Regions from separate parts of the Paeniglutamicibacter sp. NPDC012692 genome, predicted to be linked through region 2. Evidence: riboswitches for the same ligand, from Rfam matches in the RefSeq annotation. Region 2 holds a riboswitch; each other region holds the start of a gene.

Region 1 (5,809 bases), on a different contig from region 2:
CGCCACTCTGGCCTTCCTGCCGCCCACGCAGTGGAAAACCGTGGGAATCGCGGCCCTGGCCGCCGCCTTTTCGGTGGAAAACTGGGTGCTGGCCGCCGACTCCGTGGACTACCTCGCGGCCGATTCCGCGCCCACGGCGCTGAACCACTTCTGGTCCCTCGGGGTCGAGGAACAGTTCTACCTGGCCTGGCCGCTGCTGGTGTTGCTGGCCGTGTGGCTGGGCAGGTTGCGGTGGCCGGCGCGGTCGGACCCGCGCATTGCGCTCCTGCTGGTCTTCGGCGCGGTCGTCGTCGGCTCGCTTGCCTACTCGATGGTGCTGGTGGGTTCCGGGAACCCCGCGGCGTACTTCGTCACCCCGGCCCGCGTCTGGGAGCTCGCCGCCGGCGGCCTGCTGGCACTGCTGCTCGCACCGCGCGAACCCGGCCTTGAACGGCGCGCCTGGCACCGGTTCCGGGCCACCGGCGCCCGCACCGCGCTGGCCTGGGCCGGTTTTGCCGCCATCGCCGCGGCGGCCTTCGGCTTTGGTGCGGCCACGCCCTTCCCCGGCCTGTCCGCGGCGCTGCCGGTGGCCGGAACCCTTGCGGTGATCCTGGCGGGGGAGACCCGCGGCGTTTTGGCCCCGCAAAAGATCCTTGAACTTTCCCCGGTGCAATGGGTGGGCAACGTATCCTATTCGCTGTACCTGTGGCACTGGCCGGTGCTCATCTTCTTCCTGAACTTCTCCGGCAGCGAGCCGGACCCGGCCCAGGGAACCGGGTTGCTGGTGCTGTCGTTGCTGCTCGCCGGGGCCAGCCACCGGTGGATCGAAACGCCGGTGCGCACCCTGGCCCCGCTGGCTTCCTCGAAGTGGCGGACCCTGGGCGCCGGTGCGGTCGTGGTCGCCCTGGTCACGGCGATGTCGTTCGCCCCCGGGACCCTGGCCCAACGCGACACCGCCGAGCAGGAGGGCGCGGCCGCCACCCTGCTTGCCGCTCCGCCGCCCGAGCTCGGTGCCGCCTCGATCCCGGACGGCGCGCCGCCCTACCTGCCGGGCAAGAAACAGATCATCCCGGTCCCCGCCGACGCCGAGCGCGACAGGCCGCACCTGGGCGAGTGCGTCCAGAAACCGGATTCGCCGGTCACCCGCGAATGCACCATGGGAGCGGCGGACGGCACCCTGACCATAGCGCTGGTGGGAGACTCGCACGCCACGCACTGGTACCGGGCGGTGGAGGCCACCGCCAAGGAACACGGCTGGACGCTGCTGACCTACCTGAAGAACTCCTGCCCGTTCACCGCCACCGAGCGCATCGCGGAGAAAAACGGCCGCATTTCGTGCCACCAGGCCAACGAGGACACCTTGAAGCGGATCATCTCCCGCGGCGACGTCGACGCCGTGGTGACCAGCCACTGGGCCGGGGCCGTCCTGGATAAGGGCGCCGCCGAGGGCTTCGCCGACTACTGGGGCAAGCTCGAGGACGCGGGCATCAAGGTCTATCCGATCATCGACACCCCGCGCCCCGGGACGAGGGTCTTTGCGCGGGACTGCGTGGTGCAACACCCGGATGACCTGGAATCCTGCGGGGCCCCGGCGACCAGCGCGTTCGAGGCCAACGACTTCACGCTCGCCGCGGCCAAGCGCGAGCCCCGGGTCGGTGTGCTGGATTTCTCCGACCAGTTCTGTGTCGGAGGATTCTGTCCGGCCGTGATCGGCAACGTGCTGGTGTACCGGGACAAACACCACATCTCCGACACCTACATGCGCACCCTTGCCCCGGTCTTCGGCGCCCGACTTGAGGCGAAGCTGCGTGCCGACGGGCTGGACGACCGTGCGCGGTGACCCCCGTGACGCACTGCACGCGGGTTCGTCGGGCCAGTGGGCGATTTTCCGCTAGACTGGATAAGGCTGTTTCTGTCGTGCCTGGCAATCGGGCATCGACGACAGCAAATGCAAAGAACCTCCTGTTGCGGAAATGCCGTGACCGTTTAGCCCAAAGGAGGTGGGTTCACATGCGTGCTTATGAATTGATGGTGCTGATCGACCCCGAGGTCGACGAGCGAACCGTTGAACCGACCCTCGGTAAGTTCCTGGACGTTGTACGTAACGATGGTGGAACCATCGAGAACGTTGACATCTGGGGCCGTCGCCGCCTGGCCTACGACATTCAGAAGAAGAATGAGGCCATTTACGCGGTAGTTAACTTCACCGCCACCCCCGCTACTTCCGCGGAACTTGATCGCCAGTTGAGCCTCAATGAGACCATCATGCGCACCAAGATCACCCGCCCGGAAGAGGCAAAGGTCGTTGCAGAGTAATTCTGCTTCTCGATCTTCGTAGAACAACACCTTTAGGAGGCTCCAATGGCAGGCGAGACCGTCATTACGGTAATCGGTAATTTGACCGGTGACCCAGAACTACGTTTCACCCCGTCAGGGTCGGCAGTCGCGAACTTCACGATCGCTTCGACCCCGCGAACCTTCGATCGCCAGTCCAATGAGTGGAAGGACGGCGACACGCTGTTCCTCCGCGCATCGGTGTGGCGTGAGGCTGCCGAAAACGTCGCTGAGACGTTGACCAAGGGCACTCGTGTCATTGCTCAGGGCCGCCTCAAGTCGCGTTCTTACGAAACCAAGGAAGGCGAAAAGCGCAACGTCACCGAGCTCGAGGTCGATGAAATCGGCCCGTCGCTGCGTTACGCTTCCGCAAAGGTCACCCGCACCCAGCGCTCCGGCAATGGTGGCAACGGTGGCTTCGGCGGACAGAATGCCGGCGGCAACGCCGGCGGATTCGGCGGCGGCAATGCCGGCGGCCAGGGTGGTTTCGGTGGCGGCAACGCCGGCGGAAACAGCGGTGGCGGCTGGAATGCACCGGCAGCCGATCCATGGGGCGCTCCTGCCGGAGGAAACAACGGCGGATGGGGCAACCCGGGTTCTGACGAACCGCCTTTCTAAACAAAATTATTCACCATCCCGCAGAAAATTCTGCGGGCTCCACCTGATAAAGGAGCTCCACGATGGCTAAGGCTGAACTCCGTAAGCCCAAACCAAAGTCCAACCCCTTGAAGGCCGCTGACATCACTGTCATCGACTACAAGGACGTAGCATTGCTGCGCAAGTTCATTTCGGATCGCGGAAAGATCCGTGCCCGTCGCGTTACCGGCGTTTCCGTTCAGGAACAGCGCAAGATCGCACAGGCCATCAAGAACGCGCGTGAAGTAGCCTTGCTGCCTTACTCCGGCGCTGGCCGCGGCTAAGGAAGGTATACAAACATGGCAAAGCTCATTCTGACCCACGAAGTTACCGGCCTCGGTGCCGCAGGCGACATCGTTGAGGTGAAGAACGGTTACGCACGTAACTACCTTCTCCCGCGTTCGTTCGCCATCACCTGGACCCCGGGCGGTGAGAAGCAGGTTGAGTCGATCAAGGCCGCCCGTGCTGCTCGCGCCGTTGCGTCCTTGGAAGAAGCACAGGCACTCGCCGCCGCTATCTCCGCCAAGCCGGTCAAGCTGACCGTCAAGGCCGGCGCTACCGGTCGCCTCTTCGGCACCGTCAAGACCGACGACATCGCCAAGGCTGTTGCAGCCGCCGGCGTTGGCGCGATCGACAAGCGCAACATCGAGATCAACGATCACATCAAGTCGACGGGTAACTACTCGGCTACCGTGCGTCTGCACACCGATGTATCCGCGACCATCTCGCTGGTAGTCGTAGCCGCAAAGAAGTAATTCTCTGCGGATTCATCGTCCCCCGGGACGATAGCGATGAGGACCTCACCTTCGGGTGGGGTCCTCATCGCTTTAACGGGTCGTGTGGACGTGACCCATGGGGGATTGGGCATCGTCCGGGGGGTGCGGCCGCACAGTATCGACAACTGGCGGCCAAAAGCGAGTGTTGTTCGCAGAATCTTCGATTCTTACTCTTCGTGAACCAATGTGTCGAAACAATCTTTGACTGAAGCTAAACTTTTCTCCTAACGTTAGTCATGAATCAAGAGTGTCAACGCAAAAGCCCTGGCTTGTTGACCGGCAACCCTCTCACGGTAGTGGGGTGCTCCAGGTGACGATTCGGCCCGCGGAACCCCGGGGGCAAGTACCGCACACCTTTGATGGCCTGTTGCGCTTTGGCGCACACCCGAATCAAGGTGGGCACCAAGCCGAAGGACCGAGCCATGACTCTTGCGACAGACCTAACCCCCGACACCTTGCGCAACGTTTTCGCCCAGCATCCCTCGGGTGTTGCCGCACTGTGCGCCATCGTCGACGGCGAGCCGCAAGGAATCGTCGCTTCGTCTTTCACCGTCGGCGTTTCGATGGATCCGCCGCTGGTGATGTTCGCGGTCCAGAACACGTCGCGTACGTGGCCCCTCGTTCGATCCAATGCCCGCATCGGGGTATCCGTGCTCAGCGAAAAGAACGAGGGCGTTTGCCGCCAGATCGCTTCCAAGACCGGGGACCGCTTCGCGGGGCTCCGCCTGGATTCCACCGACGAGGGCGCCCTGCTGCTCCACGATGCAAGCTTGTGGCTCGACTGCTCTGTTGAGCAGGAGATTCCGGCGGGCGACCACCACGTCGTCCTGCTGCGCGTGCACGGCCACCAAACGAGCAATGAAACAAATTCCCCGCTGGTCTTCCACGGATCCGCATTCCGCCGCCTGGAAACCGAACAGCTCGTCTCCTAGGCGCTATCCCGGAGGCACGCGAGCCTGCTTGGCCATGATCCACCACGAGAGCCGGATCATGGCCCGGCAGGTTCTGTCTTTTGCGGGGTGGGCCGCGAGGCAGGTGCCGTCCGTTCGCCTAGGAGGGGTCGTGGACGACTTCCATCATGTGGCGGTACCCGTGCCGCGCCAATTCCGTGAGTACGCCAAAGTCGACGTCAGCAAGCTTGTTGACATACAGGCATGCGGCACCTCGCTTGTGCTTGCCTAGCTTGGCCAGGAGCTCTTCGGATTCCGGCGCGACGGTCAGACCGTAGAGGGCCAGATTCGTCGATCGGGGCGAGAACCCGATCGCGCCGGCGTCCCCTTCCCTGCCTGAATCGTATTTGTAGTGGTAAGTTCCGAAGCCGATGATCGTCGGTCCCCACATGGTCGCAGGCTGCCCGGAGACTTCCTCCATCATTTCCAGCAACACCTGCGCGTCCGCGCGCCGAGTGGGGTGGGCAACGGAGGCGATGAACTCATGTGGATCAACGCGGGTGGGGGCGGTTTTGTTGGCGGCCATGCGAGCCAGTATTGCAGTGCCGTAGGCGCTCATCAACCTCGTTAATCCCCAGAATCCCCAGAGCCCTGTGGATAGCTGTGGATAGTTTGTGGGTAACCGCGGAATGCGTTGGGGATTAACCCCGGAATCTCGGGGTTTTTATGTGTATAACCAAGATTTTCGCCCCGAGAATCTGTGGATAACTACTTTCTGTCCACAGGTGTGTAAATGCATAGCGCCTAGTCAGACGGCTTTTGTTGATAAAAATCGCCGGTAATCCACAATGTTCTCCCCAGACTGTGCACACAACACGCCGCAAGGTGCACAGGTTATGCACAGCCCCTGTGGATAACGATGTTGGGTTTGAGTCAAATGAGGTCTAAGGTGACAATGTTCCCCACCTATTTCCACAGGCTTACGGTGTCTCTTCGCACACGTGAGATTGGACGTACCAAAAGGTCGGCCGACCCTGCGACACTGAAGTAGGTAATGACGCGGAAAACTGGGAACCCGCGAAGCTTGAAGGGAAAACCCGTGTCGCTAGCGAACATCGAAACCAATTCTGAATCCGGCGAGTCAGCCTACGGCCGCACGCCGCCGCAGGATCTTGTGGCCGAACAAAGCGTGCT
Region 2 (5,809 bases):
TCGGCGCACTGCGGATCCCGGTCAGCGAGGGCGGGTACGGGGCGAGCTTGAGCGACCTTTTCCGCCTGCTCATTGAACTTGCCGAGGCGGATTCGCAGGTGGCGCACCTGTGGCGTGCACACATCGCGTTTGTCGAATCTGCACTCACGCTGCGGGACCCCGCCGTGCGCAGCCGCTGGACCGAAAGAATCGCCGCCGGCCAGATCGTCGGCAACGCCTACACCGAACGCGGCGGAAACCCCCTGGGATCGCTCAACACCACGCTCGAGCAGCGCGGGGAACACTGGTTCGTGACCGGTGAAAAATACTATTGCACCGGCACCATCTACGCGGACTGGGTCGCAGTGGCGGCCTCCCACCCGAAGCTCGCCGGCCGCCAGATCGCACTGGTTTCCACGCAGCGCTCCGGCGTCAAGATCTACGACGACTGGGACGGGTTCGGCCAACAGCTCACCGGAACGGGGTCCACGACGTTCCAGGATGTTCCCGTCGACACCCTGCTGCCGGAGGAACAGCAGCTCAATGACCCGGAATCCGCGATTTTCCAGCTGGTTCTGCTTGCCGTGCAGGCGGGAATCACCCGCGCATCGCTGAACGACGTCCGATCCGCGGTGCAGGCGCGAACCCGCACCTTCAGCACCGGAACCGGGGTCCCGATCCGAAACGAACCACAGGTCTTGCAGCTGGTCGGTGAAATCTCGGCGACCGCCTTCGCCACGGATTCCATTGTGTTGTCCGCGGTTGCAGAGGTCGAGGTCGCACTTGCCGATGATTCGCTCAGCCCGGCCGAGCGATTTGCGGTGTGTGAACTTGCCGCAGACCGGGCGCAGACGATCGTCCAGCCGCTGGTTCTTTCGGCCGCGACCAAGCTCTTTGACGGGCTGGGAGCCTCGGCAACGGCCAAGGGCTGCAACCTGGACAGGCACTGGCGCAACGCGCGTACCGTCGCCACCCACAACCCCGCTATCTACAAGGCACGCATCGTTGGCGACTACGAGGTAAACGGAACCGCTCCCAAGCGCCTCAACGCCGTCGGCGACCTTGGCTCAACCACCGCAACAGCCGGCTACTAGCCGACTTTCGGTACAGACGACTTTCCCTGACAGGGTTTGCCTCGGCGACCCGCGATTTCCCACACCCCCGCAAAGGAACATCATGAGCACGACTCCCGCACAACGCCAGATCCGTTTCAATGCCTTCGACATGAACTGCGTTGGTCACCAGTCGCCCGGACTGTGGAAGCACCCGAAGGACCAGTCCGCACGCTACAAGGACTTGTCCTACTGGACCGATCTTGCCAAGACCCTTGAAAAGGGAAAATTCGACGGCATCTTCATCGCCGACGTGCTGGGCACCTACGACGTCTTCGGCGGCTCCAACGAGGTGCCCTTGCGCGCCGGAACCCAGGTTCCCGTCAACGACCCCATGATGCTCGTCTCCGCCATGGCCGCGGTGACCGAACACCTGGGCTTCGGCGTCACGGCCGGCACCGCCTACGAGCACCCGTACCCGTTCGCCCGTCGCCTGGCCACGCTTGACCACCTGACCAAGGGACGCGTCGGCTGGAACGTCGTCACCGGCTACCTGCCCTCCGCGGCACGCAACATGGGCCAGGAAGACCAGCTGGAACACGACGAGCGCTACAACCACGCCGACGAGTACATGGAGGTCGTCTACAAGCTTCTTGAGGGCTCGTGGGAAGAGGACGCAGTGGTGCGCGATGTCGAGCGCGGCATCTTCACCGACCCGACCAAGGTCCATGAGATCAAGCACGAGGGCAAGTACTTCAAGGTTCCCGGCATCGCGATCACCGAGCCGAGCCCACAGCGCACCCCCGTGGTGTTCCAGGCGGGCGCGTCTCCGCGCGGCCTGAAGTTCGCCTCGGAAAACGCTGAAGCCGTCTTCGTGACCTCGCCGACCAAGGAAATCCTCAAGGCAACCGTCACCAAGATCCGCGACGCCGCCGAGGCCGCGGGCCGTGGCCGCTACGACGTGCGCATCTACGCCATGCAGACCATCGTCACCGGCCCCGACAACGCCAGCGCCGAGGCGAAGTTCGAGGACTACAAGTCCTACGCCGACATCGACGGCGCCCTGGCCCTGATTTCCGGCTGGATGGGCGTCGACCTGTCCACGTACGGTCCGGACGACGTCATCGGCGACAACGTGAAGTCAAACGCCATCCAGTCCTCCGTTGCCACGTTCCAGAAGGCCAGCGGCGACGACGGAAACCCTTGGACCATCCGCCAGCTTGCAGAATGGGTGGGCGTTGGCGGCTTCGGCCCGATCACCGTCGGTTCCGGGGCCGAGGTGGCGGAAAAGCTCATCGAGTGGGTCGAGGAAACCGACGTCGACGGCTTCAACCTCGCCTACGCCATCACCCCCGGCACGTTCGAAGACGTCGTCGAGTTCGTGGTTCCGGAGCTTCAGGCCCGCGGAGCATACCAAAGCGAGTACGTCGAGGGCACGCTGCGCAACAAGCTGTTCGGCAAGGGCGACCGGGTCCAGGATTCGCACAAGGCTGCAAACTACCGGCTCGCCGGCGCAAAAGTAGTCTAGGGGCCCTGCCCCGCCGGCCGGACGGGGTCGCTACGGCCGCTGCAGCCAACTGAGTTCCCGACGGGGATCCCGGCCATGCCGGGATCCCCGTCCGTGCAAACCCAGCAGTGTCCTGCAAGGCCTGGACGCTCTGCCTGGGCGCCGGTCAGGGGGCCAGGCTGACGACCAAGTTGATGGTCGTCGCCAGGATCCCCGTGCCAAACACAAACGCCAGCAGGCTGTGTCGCAGCGCTGTCGAACGCATCTCACGCGTGGTGATGTTTGTGTCCGACACCTGATATGTCATGCCCATGCTGAACGCCATGTAGGCGATATCGGTGTATTGCGGCGGTTCCTTCTGGTTGAAGTCGATCCCACCGGGGAGCCCCTCGTAGTAAATCACCGCGTAGCGCAGCGTGAACAGCGTGTGCACGAGCAGCCACGACATTCCCGTGCAGGTCAAGGCCAGAAGCGCCAGCAGGAAACGCGCGTTTCCATCGACGTTCTTGCTGCCCAACATCACCAAACCAACTGCGGCCAACGACCCCACCGCGGCCAAAAGGATCAAGAGGTCCGAGGTGCTGCGGCCGGGGTCTTCTTCCTGGGCGTGGGCGGCGGTGCGGACATGGTCCATGGGGGCGATGGTCAACCAAACCGAGAGGTTGTAGACCAGCGCAGCGACACCCCACCCCACCGCGGGCGCATACAGCCAGGCACCAAGAAGCCCGGTCAGCGACGCTGCAAGGCCGCCGCAGACAACCATGCCGATAAGGCGCAGCTGGCGGTGCCGGGTACGTCGTGAGCGTGTGGTCTCCATGTGGCGATCATGCCACGAGGCGCTATCGCCGGGCGGGAGGCTCAATCGAAACATTGCATCATGTCAGTCGACCGTTCACTGCCAAGACCCAATGTTGTGCGGCTTTGGGTGGATTATCAACATGACGCGGGCGAGGCGCAAGGCGGAATGAAATACCTGCGTCACAATCGGTTTTATGACATTTCTTGACGAGGAAACCGGTCGAAGGCGGGGGTTGTCGTTCGTTTGTTTCACGAAATGGTCACATTTGTTGGTCGTATCGAAGAATCTGCGACACACTTGAACAGTTCCTTCCCGGCAAATCGCTTGAAAGGAACGACACCATCCAGAGCGGCTGAGAGACCTGGCTCGTTGACGCCGCAGCAACCACCCCTATGCGTAGGGGCCGGTGCTACCGCCAGGACCGATGGAGATAGCCAACTCTGTTCCGGTCCACCCGTCGCCCTCCCGTGGGCGGCTGGCCGATCGGTCGTGCCGTTGGCGTCCCTCGGGTAAACCGAGAGGAGTTGGACATGATCAACATCAAGAACGTGTCAACAGTATTCCCGTCAGCGGGTAACCCCTTTGTTGCCGTGGATAACGTTTCGCTGGAGATCCCGCGAGGCTCGATCCAGGGAATCATTGGTTTTTCCGGTGCAGGCAAGTCGACCCTGCTGCGCAACATCAACCTGCTCGAGCGCCCCACCAGCGGGCAAATCATCGTCGACGGCACGGACCTCACCGCGCTCAACGATGAAGAACTGCGTCAGGCGCGCCACCACATCGGCATGATTTTCCAGCACTTCAACCTCTTGAACAACCGCAATGCCGTTGAGAACGTCGAACTCAGCCTCAAGTTTGCCGGTGTCCCCAAGAAGAACCGCCGGCGCCGGGCGCTGGAAGCCCTGGCCATCGTGGACCTGGCGGACAAGACGACCGCCTACCCCGGACAACTTTCCGGAGGCCAAAAACAGCGCGTGGCGATTGCCCGCGCACTGGCCACGGAGCCGAAGGTGCTTCTGTGCGATGAACCGACTTCCGCCGTTGACCCGCGGACCACGGCCTCGGTGCTCCAGTACCTTTCCGACATCAACGCCCAGTTGGGCATCACCACGGTCATCGTGACCCACGAAATGAACGTCGTGAAGGCCATTGCGGACAACGTCGCGGTCATGGAAGACGGGGCGCTGGTGGAGCAATTCGACATTGCCTCGCTGAAGAACCCTGCGTTCACTCCGGCCACCGCAATCGGCCGCTACCTGATCTCCGATGAAATTTCGCTGGACCGAAAGCCAACCACGGCACCCGCACCCGCGGCAACCGAAACCGAATCCTTGAAGGAGGAGTCCTATGTCTAATCTTGCATTTGGCATCAACGTCCTGGCGTCCTCCACCAACGGCAGCGGCGCCGCGGCCTTTGACCTCAACCGCGTCATCGAGCTGTGGCCGGAAATCGCTCTGGCCATCGGCCAGACCCTGGCCATGCTCCTGGTATCGATCCCCATTGCGATTCTGCTTGGAACCCCGCTGGGAATCTGGCTTTACTCGATGTCGCCGAACGGCCTGCGTCCGCGCCTGCGAATCCACCGGATCGTTGACGGGCTGGTGAACACCATGCGTTCGTTCCCGTTCCTGATCCTGCTGATTGCGATCATTCCGTTCACGCGATTCGTGGTGGGAACAACCATCGGCACAGCCGCGGTGATCGTCCCGCTGACGATCAACGCCATCCCGTACTTCGCCCGATTCGTCGAGCAGAACCTGACCCAGCTGGGTAGCGGCGTGGTCGAGGCCGCCCGCGCCATGGGTGCCACCCGCGGACAAATCGTCCGGGACGTGCTGCTTGTTGAGGGTCGCCCGGCGCTCATCGGGTCGATCACCATCATGACCGTGAGCTTCATCAGCTACTCGGCCATGGCCGGGTTGGTCGGTGGCGGCGGAATCGGCGACTTCGCCATCCGCTACGGCTACTACAGGTATGAAACGGGCATGATGATCGTCGCCATCGTCCTGATGATCCTGATGGTCCAGTTGGTCCAGATCTCCGGCACCCGGCTTGCCGCACGCCTGGACAAGCGCCACTAGTCTTTCCCACCCCGGATACCCCTGGAGCCCCCTCATGAGCAATTCCAAACGTCCGCGCCTGTTGCTGAGCGCCTTCCTGATGAACACCACCAGCCACATCCTTGGCGGGCAATGGCGCCATCCCGAGGCCCAGCAGCACCGCTTCAACGAGCTCAAGCTTTGGACGGACCTGGCCAAGGAGCTCGAGGCAGCACGCTTCGACACGATCTTCCTGGCCGATGTCGTGGGACTCTACGGGGACCACGACGGGGGATGGGCATCGCACATCAAGCGCGGTCTGCAGGTTCCCTCCAACGATCCCTTGGTTCTGGCCTCGGCGCTGTCGGCCGTGACCGACGAGATCGGGTTGGCATTCACGTCCTCGGTGATCCAGTCCGACCCGTTCCAGCT
Region 3 (5,809 bases), on a different contig from region 2:
GCTCCGGCGGCGACCGCAGCGTGGGCCACGGTCAGGGCGCCATGTCCGTAACCGTCTGCTTTTACCACCGCCATGATTCGGGAGTCGGACCGGGCTTGCACGATTGCGATGTTCTTCGCGATCGATTCCAGGATCGTCTGCAGCGTGGGTGGTCTGAGACCAATGACCGTGGACTGGGCCCGGCTGGGCATGCCAGTCACCGCTTCATCCTCGGGTCGTAGGTAGGGTCGAAGTACTTGGCGGGGCAACCATTCTTGATCGCCTCGGAACGCAGTTCGAAGTGCCAAGCCTCGTTGTCGTAGATCTGACACAAACCGTACTTCGCACCGTTCTTGGACAACCATGCACTGGCGTCCCAAAGCCCGATGTCGACCGCGTCCCCCGACACATGTGCGGAGGTTTCCGCGGTTGCCACCCACCGTGAGGCCTCCTCCTTGGAACCGTACGTAGTGACCGCTTGCTGGAGCAGATTGTGCTGGAAGTCCGGGGAACGCCAACCGCTGTTGACGTAAAACTTGATTCCCTCCCTGGCTGCGTCCTTGGATGCCCTGCCCAAAGCAGCACGAAGAGCAGGATCGAGGTTGACCACCGCCGGAATGTCAGAGGCAACCGTCGTGCCTTTGGGGACGTCACCGCCCGCCACTCCAAGCCCCCCGGGTCGCTTCCCATGAGGTATCGCGACGCGCGACGTGGGAGATTCGAGGGAGGTCGACAGCGGATGGAAGTCGCGGGCCCCGAGAATCGCTCCCACCATGAATACCAGGAGGATGGTTACCAATGCCAAGACGGCTGTCATGATGATGACGATCGCCGCTGGTTTCCGACGTCTGGGGGTTTGTGTTGGTTCGTTGTACGTCATGTTTCCAGTCAAGACGGAGCGAGGTTGCCAGCATGTATGAGGTTTTCGATACGCCGACGATATGTCTCACCTCGTAGCATGGGGAGCATGCGCGTGTTGATCGTCGAAGACGAGCCCTATATGGCCGAAGGTATCCGCGATGGTCTACGCCTGGAAGCGATCGCGGCAGACATCGCTGGTGATGGCGATACCGCTTTGGAACTGCTGAATGTCAACAGCTACGACATCGCCATTCTTGACCGTGATATCCCCGGGCCATCCGGTGACGAGGTCGCAAGACACATCGTGGCTTCAGGCAGTGGTACGCCGATTCTCATGCTCACCGCCGCCGACCGCATCGATGAAAAGGCCTCCGGGTTCGAACTTGGTGCCGACGACTACCTCACGAAACCATTTGAACTTCAGGAACTCGTGCTCAGGCTCCGTGCCCTCGACCGCCGGCGAGCACACCACCGGCCGCCCGTTCGAGAGATAGCAGGCTTGAGGCTGGACCCCTTCCGCCGCGAGGTATATCGGGAGGGACGCTACGTCGGACTGACCCGGAAGCAATTCGCTGTCCTGGAAGTTCTTGTCGCAGCCGAAGGCGGTGTCGTCAGTGCCGAGGACCTCTTGGAACGGGCCTGGGACGAGAACGCGGACCCGTTCACCAACGCCGTACGCATCACCGTTTCAGCACTGCGTCGGCGCCTTGGCGAACCTTGGATCATCGCCACTGTCCCGGGAGTTGGATACCGCATCGACGCAGAGAACTTCACCGAGGGTGAAAGACACGGACGTGCTTAGGGCACCAGGGATGAGCGTACGCCTCAAGCTCACCCTCAGTTACGTCGGGTTCCTCGTGCTCGCAGTGGCTTTGCTACTCGCTGCTGTGTGGATCTTCCTCCTTCGCTACGTTCCTGAGGGCGCAATCAATAGCAATGGGGGCTTCGTTCCGAACCGCTCCGACCTCCAACGCGCCTTCGGTCCAGCAGCAGCCGCAGTGATGGCCTTCCTACTGGTGTTCGGGGTGATTGGCGGATGGCTCCTCTCCGGACGGATGCTCGCGCCCCTTTCCCGAATCAACGATGCCACTCGAACCGCTGCTAACGGATCGCTATCACACCGAATCCGGTTAGGGGGCCGCAAGGACGAGTTCCGTGAACTCGCCGATTCCTTCGACACGATGCTCGAACGGCTCGAAGCACACGTTGCCGAACAACAGCGATTTGCTGCCAATGCCTCCCACGAACTGCGCACACCGCTGGCAATAACACAGACACTTCTCAACGTGGGACGAAACGACCCGGACCGAAACACCAATGAACTTCTCGAACGTCTCGACACGGTCAACACTCGTGCAATCGACCTCACCGAAGCACTACTTTTGCTCACGCGGGCCGACCAGAGGTCCTTCACGCAAGAACGTGTCGACCTTTCCTTGGTAGTCGAAGAATCAGCCGAAGTCCTCCTCCCGCTTGCAGAAAAGCGTGGAGTCACCATCGACGTTTCCAGCAGCTTCACCCCGACATTCGGTTCATCTGCGCTTCTGCTGCAGATGGTAACGAACCTCCTGCACAATGCGATCGTCCATAACCTCCCGGTGCAGGGGACGGTCTGGGTGAGAACCATGGCCGGCCCCGAATCCGTTGTGCTCATCGTCGAGAACACTGGCGAGCAACTCAGCGAAGCACTGGTCTCCACACTCACCGAAAGATTCCAGCGCGGCACCGAACGCACTCGCACGAGCGACCATGCAGGCGTCGGTCTCGGCTTGGCCATTGTCAAAAGCATCGCCCTCGCACACGACGGATCGCTCTCTATTGCCCCGCGTCGCGCCGGCGGGCTCCACATTGCGATCCACCTGCCGACCGAACCGGACGTCATTGGGCGTAAGAAGAGAGCTGTCAGGTAGGCGTTGCTTCGAGACCGACTTTGTTGAACCGGGATCGAACACGCACCGGTGGTGAAGGACCTCAACGTGCTTACGTCCGAAATTGTGTCTAACGCGGCTGGTTCTCCTCATCGGCCTCTGACCTCCGCGAAAAATCCGGCCATTTGTCGTAGCGATTCACTGCTCTCGGTACCGGAAAACCAGGAATGCCGGCGCACCGGCGAATGTGCTTCGAGGAGCACGCGGCTCCGGTCCGGAGTATGCCGGACCAGTGGCCTGACCGGACCCGTGGTTCATCCCGCGGGACGGCACCAACCTTCGGTCGCGGGATGCGGTAGCTGCTAACAGGCCCATGACCCGCACCCGGAAGGCTTGATGCTTTGCCGGCTAGTAGAGTTTGTTCGCCCCGCCGTCGGCCATGAGGGTTTGGCCCGTCATGTAGCGCGAATCATCCGAGACAAGGAACGCCACGATGGGTGCGACATCCTCTTCCGGATCCCCGAAGCGCCCCAGCGGGACCTTCGCGAGGGAGTCCTGGTACATCTGCGGGAATGCCTCGCTCCAGGCCTTGACCCCGTCGGTCAGCGCCATGGGGGAGACGACATTGACGCGGATGTTGTCCTTGGCCCATTCATTCGCCGTCACGCGGGAAAGTCCCCGGATGGCTTCCTTGGCGGAGGCATAGGCCGCCTGGGTCATCTGGCCGACCATCGCCGAACCCGAGCCGAAGTTCACGACCGAGCCGCCGTTGACCGCCAGCAGCGGGTAGGCCGCGGCCATGAATTGGCGGGTGGCGCGGAAGCCGGTGTTGAAGGAAAGTTCCCACTCATCCTCGGTCAGGTCGTTGAACATGGCCTGGCGCGATGCATGGGCGTTGTTCACCAGCGCGTCCAACCCGCCGTAAGTTTCGCTCGCCAGTTCCACGGCGGCGGCTGCCACGGCCTTGTCACTGACATCGCCCAGCAGGAACTGCACGTCACCGCCGAGGTCACCCTTGAGCGTGGTGCCGGCCTCGCCGTTGACGTCTACGGCGACGACCTTGGCGCCGCGGGCCACCAACACCCGGGAAATGGCGCCCCCGATGCCCGAGGCTCCGCCGGTGACGATGACTACCTTGTTGGCAAGCTGCATTCCCATTCCCCTTTTCGCGTTTACATGGCTGGTCGTTCCACCGCGGCGGACCGCCGGGCTGCAGGATCACGCTGGTTCGCGCGTTGGCGGAGCCTGCACCTTGGCGGATCCGACAAGATTGTGTCGTGACGACAGTATCTCATGGGGCGACCCGGGCACAACGGCTTCAGTGAATGGATGACCCGGGTTGTGGCGTCGGCGCCCCGAGCAGCCTCGTCACAGAGGCTTCACATTGGGCCCCAAAAGTAACGCACGGGCGGCAAGCCACCGGAAATCCGGGGAAGTAGGCCCCGACTCGTACTTAACAATCGGCCGGACAATGTTGGCAAGAATGACAAAAAATCGTCATGTGAAGTGTTTTTGCCCCACGTGACGCGGTGCGCGACCGGCACCTTGCACCGCCCTTGAAGCGTGGAACATGATGAATGCATCAACCATCAAGAGCGGCTGAGAGATCTGGCTCGTTGACGCCGCAGCAACCATCAATCGATGGATTCCCCCTGTGCGGGGACTCCGTTGTTGAGGGTGCTAAGGCCAGAAGCGATGGAGCCGCTTCAAAACCTGCTCACCATCGCCGCAGTCATCCGCACGGATTGCTGGGGCTTTTGTGGCGTACCTTGGGGCCTCCCTCGTTTAGACGAGGAGTCACACATGAGCATTACACCGTCCGCGGCCCCGCCGTCACTGTCCTATGAGCTGTACCCGCCGGTGAACCGCGACGCGACCGAGGGCGTTTTCAACAGCATCGAGGCGCTTCAGGCCACAAACCCCGACTACGTGTCGGTCACCTACTCGGGGACCCACGCACGCCGCCGGGCCTCGCTGGAACTGATCGAGCACCTCATCCAGAACACCAGGCTGCGCCCGCTGGCGCACCTGACCTGCGTGGGGGAGAGCCGCCAATCCCTCGAGAACCTGATCCGCCACTTCATCTCGCTCGGGGTCCGCGGGGTGCTGGCGCTTCGCGGCGACCTGCCCACAGACCCGGACGGCTGGCGCGGGGAATTCCCCTTCGCCCGCTACCTGATCGAACTCATCCGCGAGGTCGAAACCGAGCACTCGGCGGCGCTGGCCGGCGGGCGGCTGGGGGTCGGCGTGGCCGCCTACCCGATCCGGCACCCCGAATCCCCGTCGTTCGAGCACGACGTGGAGGTCTTGCTGGCCAAGGAGCGCTCGGGGGCGAACTACGCGATCACCCAGGTGTACTTCCGGCCAGAGGAATACACCAACCTGGTTGACTCGGCTCGCCGCGCAGGAGTGTCCATCCCGATCATTCCGGGGGTCATCCCGCTGAATTCGCTCAAGCGGCTCAACCGGCTGGCGTCGATGACAGGGGTCGAACCGGATCCGATCCTGGCGCACGCGCTGGAATCGGCGAGCACCGACGCCGAACGCCACTACATCGGGGTCAGCGCTGCCGTCACCCTGGCACGGCGTGCCTTCGATGACGGGGCGCCCGGCGTCCACCTCTACACCTTCAACGACCACCGCGGCTCGCTCGACGTCATCGAACGGCTCGAGCTGCCCCGCACCCGGGCCCAGGTCGTCAACTCCTGGGCCGCCCGCGCCGCCGTCTAGGCGCCCGGTCCTTCAACGCTTTTCCAACACTTACAACACTTTCAACACCCAAGGAGAAACACCATGACGAAGCCAACCTTCCCGGCAGCATCCATCCTCGGCTACCCGCGCATCGGCCCGAACCGCGAGCTCAAGAAGGCCCTCGAGGCCCACTGGGCCAACCGCACCGACGAGGCCACCCTGCACGCCGCGGCCCGCGAACTGCAGCAGGCCAACCTTGCCAAGCTCACCGAACTCGGCCTGGGTGCCACGGACGCCTCGCTGCCCGGCGACTTCGCCTACTACGACCAGGTCCTCGACGCCACCGTGGCGCTGTCCGCCCTGCCGACCCGCTTCGCCGACCTGGCCGCCGCCGACGGCACGGTCAACAC
Region 4 (5,809 bases), on a different contig from region 2:
ATGATCGTCCTGGAAATCCAGGCGAAGGAACGCTTTGACGGAATCTACGCCAACGAGCCGATCTACTACGGCCTGATCGCCTCGGCCGTGGTCTACGTGCTCGTCTCCCTCGTCACCAAGCCCACGGAACGCGCCGTCATCGACGGCTGGAACTCCCGCGTCGCCGGCGAAGGCGACGTCGAGGGCATCGAAGTCGAGTCGATCGCCAAGTAGCCCACCCGGGCACACTCAAGGGTCCCGCCGGACACTCATCCCAGGATGATTGCCCGGCGGGGCCCTTCGTCGTCTCTGGGCATGCACCCTAGCCAGCGGGGCATACCCGCTCCTAGGCTGTAGCCCATGGACGATCTGAAGAACCACCTGCTCACGTACCTCAATGCTTCCCGCGAGGCGGTGCTGTGGAAGGCCGAGGGTCTGGGCGACTACGACCTGACACGGCCCCTGGTGCCCAGCGGAACCAACATCCTGGGCCTCATCCAGCATCTGGCCGGCGTGGAGCTCGGGTATTTCGTGGAATGCCTGGGGCAGACCGTCGAGCACCCGCGATTCATCGCGTTGAATGAGAGCGACGACCCCGACTACGACATGTGGGTTCCGGCGGAGATCCCCAGCGCGGACATCCTCGATTACTACCGCAGCGCCATCGACTCGGCCAACCGGAACATCGCGGCGTTGCCGCTCGATGCCCCGGCGACGGTCCCGTGGTGGGCGCCGGAGAAACGGAACACCACCATCGGTCGGCTGCTCATCCACATGAACGTGGAAACCGCCCGCCATGCCGGGCACATCGACATCGTGCGCGAACTCATTGACGGCAGCGCCGGGGATCGTCGCATTTCCCCCAATTTGCCCGATTATGACGCAGCGGCGTGGACCGATTTGTACCAAAAAATTCAGCTGGGGGCCGAGTCGCGATAGTGTGGTGACCAGCTTCACGAGATGCGGCGCCAAGCTCCGACTGGCCGCGCACCAACCCCAGGTTCATGGGTGGTTCGGATGAAGAAGCGGCCGGCGCCACAAGGCGGCGGCAAGAGCTAGTGAAAGGCCGGCCGCTGCCGCCATGGAACACACCGTCCCCGTTTTGCCCCTCTTTGACCTCCACCGCGCCGTCGTCGAATTGAACCTGCACGGTTCCTGGCGCAGCTTCCATGTCAACGACGCGCCCGCCGTCGCCCGCGCCCTGGCGGACTCGGTTGCGACGCCGCGTTGGGACCCCGCTTCGTCAAGCCTGCTGATCCGCACCCCGGTCACCGGGAACACCGCAGGCCGGACGCACATTTTTAGCCTCGTCGAATTCTCTGAAGCGCGGCCGAAGGCTAAAGTTGTTCGCTGAAGGGGAGTAGTTCCGAATCCACCATTCGTGGTGGCGGCGGTGCGTCGACATACTGGCCGCAAAGGTGCGGCCCGGCAATCCACCCGGGAATCCACGACAGGATTTCCCGGGCGAACGAGACCTTCGGCCCACCATGGTGGTCCGAGGTTCAACGCACCCAAAAACATTGCTTGTTCCTCCCCATCGCATGGCCTCACCCGCCATGAACACCAAACGAGGACGAGACATGACGCCACAAGCGCCAACCCCCACTCCCGCCCAAATCAAACGCTGGCGCCACTACCTGGCCGATGAAATCGCCGAGGGCGCCGTCTACCGCGAGCTGGCCAACAAGCGCACCGGCGAGGAACGCGCCATCCTGCTGGGCCTGGCCGACGCCGAAACCCGCCACGAGGAACACTGGCGCAACCTGCTGGGCGAGCACGCAGCTAAGGCCGCCCGCCCCTCGCTGCGCCGCACGATGCTGCGTTTCCTGGCCCGCCACTTCGGTTCCGTGTTCGTGCTGGCACTGGCCCAGCGAGCCGAGGGCGACTCCCCTTACGCCGCCGACACCGACGCCACCCGCCAGATGGCCGCCGACGAGCTGGTCCACGAGGAGGTCGTGCGCGGACTGGCAACACGCGGGCGCAACCGGCTTTCGGGCAACTTCCGTGCCGCGGTGTTCGGGGCCAACGACGGCTTGGTCTCGAACCTCGCCCTGGTCATGGGCATCGGCGCCACCGGCGTCGCCAGCTCCTTCGTGCTCTTCTCCGGCATAGCCGGCCTGCTGGCCGGCGCGCTGTCGATGGCCGCCGGCGAATTCGTCTCCGTGCGTTCCCAGCGCGAACTGCTCTCCGCCTCCAAGCCCACGCAGATCACCCTGTCCGCGGCCCCGGACCTGGACCTCGACGCCAACGAGCTGGTGCTGGTCTACAAGGCCCGCGGCATGAGCGACGAGGACGCAGCGCACCGCGCGGCCGAACGCATGGGCCTGTACTCCTGCGACTGCAACCCCACGCTGTCCCTGTGGCCCGAGCGCGAGGTGGAAGAACAGGAGATCGAACACGAGGAGATCGGTTCGGCCGTCGGAGCGGCGTCGTCGTCCTTCTGCTTCTTCGCCTCCGGCGCCGTCATCCCGATCCTGCCCTTCATCTTCGGCATGAGCGGCACCCCCGCCATCATGCTCTCCGCAGTGCTGGTCGGCATCGCGCTGCTTGCCACCGGCGGAGTCGTCGGGCTGCTTTCCGGGGCCTCCCCGACCAAGCGCGGCCTGCGCCAGCTGGCCATCGGCCTGGGCGCGGCCGGAGTCACCTACGCGCTGGGCCTGCTCTTCGGCGGCAGCGTCGTCTGACCCCGGGCGCACCAACCTTCGGCGCCGCACGCGAGGTGGCCGGCGGCTCCGTTTCCCACGGACCCGCCGGCCATTTTCACGTCCGGCTGTTTGGTTGCTCCCCGGCTCGCACGCGCCGCTGGCCCAATGCGTTCCGGGCCAGGTCGGCCGCGCCCACCAGCCCCGCGTCCGGGCCCAGGGCCGCGCCGAGAACCCGGGCAAAGGGCCTGTGGCCGCGGCCGCTGAGCGAGCTGCGGTAGGTCCGTTCGGCCGTCTCCAGCAGCAGCGGTGAGGCGGAGCCCAATCCCCCGCCGATCACCATGGTGCCCGGGTCCAGCACCGCAGCCAGGTTGGCGAGGCCCAGCCCCAGCCACTGCCCGGCCTCGACCACCAGCTCGATGCACGCCTCGTCCCCGGCCTCGGCCAGGGAATTCACCAGCTCCCCGGTGACCGCATGCGGGTCGTTTCCCGCGGCCTCGCGCAACCCGTCTGCCACCGGCCCGTGCACCGCCAGCAGGCTGCGGCCCTCGCGGGCCAGGGCGTTGCCGGAGGCGTACTGTTCCCAGCAGCCCCGGTTGCCGCAGGCGCAGCGGTGCCCGCCGGGCACCAGGACCTGGTGCCCGAACTCCCCGGCCATGCCGAAGCGCCCGCGCCGGAGCTTCCCGTCCAGCACCAGCGAACCGCCGATCCCCGTGCCGAGCGTCAGGCACACCATATTGTCCTCGCCGCGCGCCGCGCCGAATCGGTACTCGGCCCAGCCCGCCGCATCCGCGTCGTTGCTCAGCAGCACGTCCCGGCCCAGCGCCTGTTCGAGGTTCCGGCGCAGGGGTTCGTCGCGCCAAGACAAGTGCGGGGAGAAGACCACGGTGCTGCCGGTGGGGTCCATCCACCCGGCGGCACCGACGCCCACCACGGCGCCTGCGCCGCCGGGGCCAAGCTCCCCGACCAGGTCGCATACCGCGGCGAGGACCGCGGCGGGCTCGAATCCCGGGGTGGGGCGCCGGCCCCTGACCAGGACCGTGCCGTTCGGGTCCACCAGCCCCGCGGCGATCTTCGTGCCTCCGATGTCGATGCCGATCGCGTAGGCGCTCATGCCAGTCCGCGCACCCCGGAAATGCCGCCATCGTTGAGGCCCACCAGGATGCTGGCCGCCTCGGCCGGGTCGTCGACCAGGTGGATCAGCCTGCCCATGTGCCGGCCGCGCGCCAGTTCCAGCAGCAGCGGGTAGGCGGGCAGCGTCTGCGTCCAGTGATCCACCCCCACCAGCACCATGGGGCTGATGCTTTCGGCGGCGCCGTAGTAGTTCTCGCAGGCGTCCTGGAAGATTTCCTGCACCGTACCGGCGGCACCGGGAAGGAAGACGATGCCGCCGGAGCACTTCTCCAGCAGCACCGCCTCGCGGGTGGCATTGGCAAAGTACTTGGCGATGTGGGTGGCGAACATGTTCGGCGGCTCGTGCCCGTAGAACCAGGTGGGGATGCCCAGGTTCGGCGTTCCCGACGGCCACCTGTTGCGCACCCTTTCCGCGGCACGGGCCCATCCCGTGATCGAGGTGCCGAAGCTCGGCGCGACGGCCAGCATCCCCAGCGCCTCGTCCAGCGTGGACAGCGGCAAGGCCGAAAGGTATGCCCCCAGGTTTGCGGCCTCCATGGCCCCGGGTCCCCCGCCCGTGGCAACGATGAACCCCGCCCCGGAGAGCGCGTGCCCCAGCCTGGCGGCCATCCTGAATTCCTCCCCGCCGCGCTGTTGCGCGTGCCCGCCCATCACGCCCACCAGCGGCGCGTAGGAGAGGTCCCCCTCCCGGACTTGGGAATCGAGCCTGTTCCCGATCGCGTGGTCGTGCAGGGTGCTGGCCAGGGCCGCGTTCAGCGCGTCATGGGCACCGGCGCCCAGCCGGTGGGAACTCCAGGCGTAGATCCTGGCGTCCGGCACCGATTCGTAGGACCCCTCGGCGATTCCCGAGTACAGCTCATTCCAGCTGTAGAGCTCCCCGCGATAGGGGTCGAACGGCAGCCCGGGGATTTCGGGGAAGACCAGCGCCCCGCCGCCGCGCAGGCGCCGCTCGATTTTCCCCTCCATGTCGCACCCCATGAACACGGAACCGGACGGGCGCAATTTCTCCAGCACCGCGCTGCGTCCGCGCAGATCGACGGATTGGACGTGCCACCCGTGCATGGAGGCGGCAAGGCGTCCTCCCTCGATGGCCAGCGCCGACGTGGCATGCCTGTCAAAGTCACGCAGCGAGGCAATCTCGATCACTCTCGGCAGCGGTGTCAAGGCGGGTGTGCTGTTCATGGAACCAACCTAGTTTCTTTCTTTGTCCCGAATGGCGATTCTAGGCGGAATTGACGTGCAAAGTCCCCGACGCGCCCTGAGCCAATCCCCGGTTGAAGTTGCCGGTTTCCGCGGAAACGTGGACCTTCCCCGCATCGGAAGGGCGGCCCGGTGTTAAATGGCGCCGCGATTAATGCACACCACACTGCCACCGGTTAGTCCTCGGGCCCCGGAACGTGAAACGATAGGAGGATGACCGATTCAGCTTTCCCCATGGTCGATGCGCGTGAAATCCTGCGCGTCGTTGGTGGTGCCGCCTTTACTCGCGGCAAGGTACTTGCCACGGACGCCTCAATGAGCGATATCTCCTGGGACCCCGACTCAGCGATGCTCGCCGGACGGGTCAGCGAGGATGAGAACCCCACCTATTCGGTGGGGATCACCCTGGTCTTCAAAAAGGAAGCCTGGCTCATCGACGAGGGCGAGTGCCCCTGCGGCGATGCGCCCAAGTGCAAGCACGTCGCGGCACTGCTGATCTACTCCAACACCCTGCACCTGCGCGCCAAGGACGTGGTGTTCCGCAGCGCCACCGTCAGCGTTCCGGCCTGGCAGCAATCGCTTCAGCAATTGCTCACGCCCGCCGCCGCACCCAAGAGCGTGTCCTCGGCAAGTGCCAAGAACCCCCTGGCCCACATGGGGTTGCAATTCGAGCTGCAGGACACCACGCTCAGCGCCCACCAGCAGTGGGCCCCGGGCTCGGGCGTCGGGCAGCAGAAGGTCGCAAGCCGCAGGTGGCGGCTGGGCGTGCGCCCCATGGTCCGCACCGGCGCGGAGCGCTGGGTCCGCGGAAACCTGCGCTGGAACACCATCAGCTTCAAGACCTACGGGCTAAA

Evidence for each region. A riboswitch is a leader RNA that binds a small molecule or an ion and turns the genes downstream of it on or off. The one in region 2 is predicted to bind S-adenosylmethionine.
Region 1: linked by a shared signal. The riboswitch ahead of ACFY5D_RS11330 (flavin reductase family protein) and the one ahead of ACFY5D_RS13080 (methionine ABC transporter ATP-binding protein) in region 2 are both predicted to bind S-adenosylmethionine.
Region 3: linked by a shared signal. The riboswitch ahead of ACFY5D_RS15195 (methylenetetrahydrofolate reductase) and the one ahead of ACFY5D_RS13080 (methionine ABC transporter ATP-binding protein) in region 2 are both predicted to bind S-adenosylmethionine.
Region 4: linked by a shared signal. The riboswitch ahead of ACFY5D_RS20635 (hypothetical protein) and the one ahead of ACFY5D_RS13080 (methionine ABC transporter ATP-binding protein) in region 2 are both predicted to bind S-adenosylmethionine.

The regions. Positions count from the first base shown of each region.
Region 1 is NZ_JBIBDE010000002.1:695,350-701,158, reverse strand. It holds gene ACFY5D_RS11355 (acyltransferase family protein) at 1-1,819, shown strand, start outside; gene rpsF (30S ribosomal protein S6) at 1,990-2,295, shown strand; gene ACFY5D_RS11345 (single-stranded DNA-binding protein) at 2,341-2,931, shown strand; gene rpsR (30S ribosomal protein S18) at 2,994-3,233, shown strand; gene rplI (50S ribosomal protein L9) at 3,249-3,704, shown strand; SAM riboswitch class IV at 3,965-4,077, shown strand; gene ACFY5D_RS11330 (flavin reductase family protein) at 4,148-4,657, shown strand; gene ACFY5D_RS11325 (DUF1801 domain-containing protein) at 4,776-5,201, opposite strand; gene dnaB (replicative DNA helicase) at 5,715-5,809, shown strand, end outside.
Region 2 is NZ_JBIBDE010000003.1:215,671-221,479, forward strand. It holds gene ACFY5D_RS13065 (acyl-CoA dehydrogenase family protein) at 1-1,073, shown strand, start outside; gene ACFY5D_RS13070 (LLM class flavin-dependent oxidoreductase) at 1,156-2,559, shown strand; gene ACFY5D_RS13075 (DUF1345 domain-containing protein) at 2,705-3,355, opposite strand; SAM riboswitch class I at 3,674-3,768, shown strand; gene ACFY5D_RS13080 (methionine ABC transporter ATP-binding protein) at 3,868-4,692, shown strand; gene ACFY5D_RS13085 (methionine ABC transporter permease) at 4,685-5,419, shown strand; gene ACFY5D_RS13090 (NtaA/DmoA family FMN-dependent monooxygenase) at 5,454-5,809, shown strand, end outside.
Region 3 is NZ_JBIBDE010000004.1:168,259-174,067, forward strand. It holds gene alr (alanine racemase) at 1-191, opposite strand, end outside; gene ACFY5D_RS15175 (M15 family metallopeptidase) at 197-859, opposite strand; gene ACFY5D_RS15180 (response regulator transcription factor) at 947-1,642, shown strand; gene ACFY5D_RS15185 (sensor histidine kinase) at 1,653-2,750, shown strand; gene ACFY5D_RS15190 (SDR family NAD(P)-dependent oxidoreductase) at 3,117-3,860, opposite strand; SAM riboswitch class I at 4,292-4,410, shown strand; gene ACFY5D_RS15195 (methylenetetrahydrofolate reductase) at 4,512-5,438, shown strand; gene metE (5-methyltetrahydropteroyltriglutamate--homocysteine S-methyltransferase) at 5,502-5,809, shown strand, end outside.
Region 4 is NZ_JBIBDE010000008.1:117,264-123,072, reverse strand. It holds gene ACFY5D_RS20645 (sodium:solute symporter) at 1-213, shown strand, start outside; gene ACFY5D_RS20640 (DinB family protein) at 340-918, shown strand; SAM riboswitch class IV at 931-1,040, shown strand; gene ACFY5D_RS20635 (hypothetical protein) at 1,061-1,333, shown strand; gene ACFY5D_RS20630 (VIT1/CCC1 transporter family protein) at 1,560-2,663, shown strand; gene ACFY5D_RS20625 (ROK family protein) at 2,740-3,735, opposite strand; gene ACFY5D_RS20620 (LOG family protein) at 3,732-4,937, opposite strand; gene ACFY5D_RS20615 (SNF2-related protein) at 5,169-5,809, shown strand, end outside.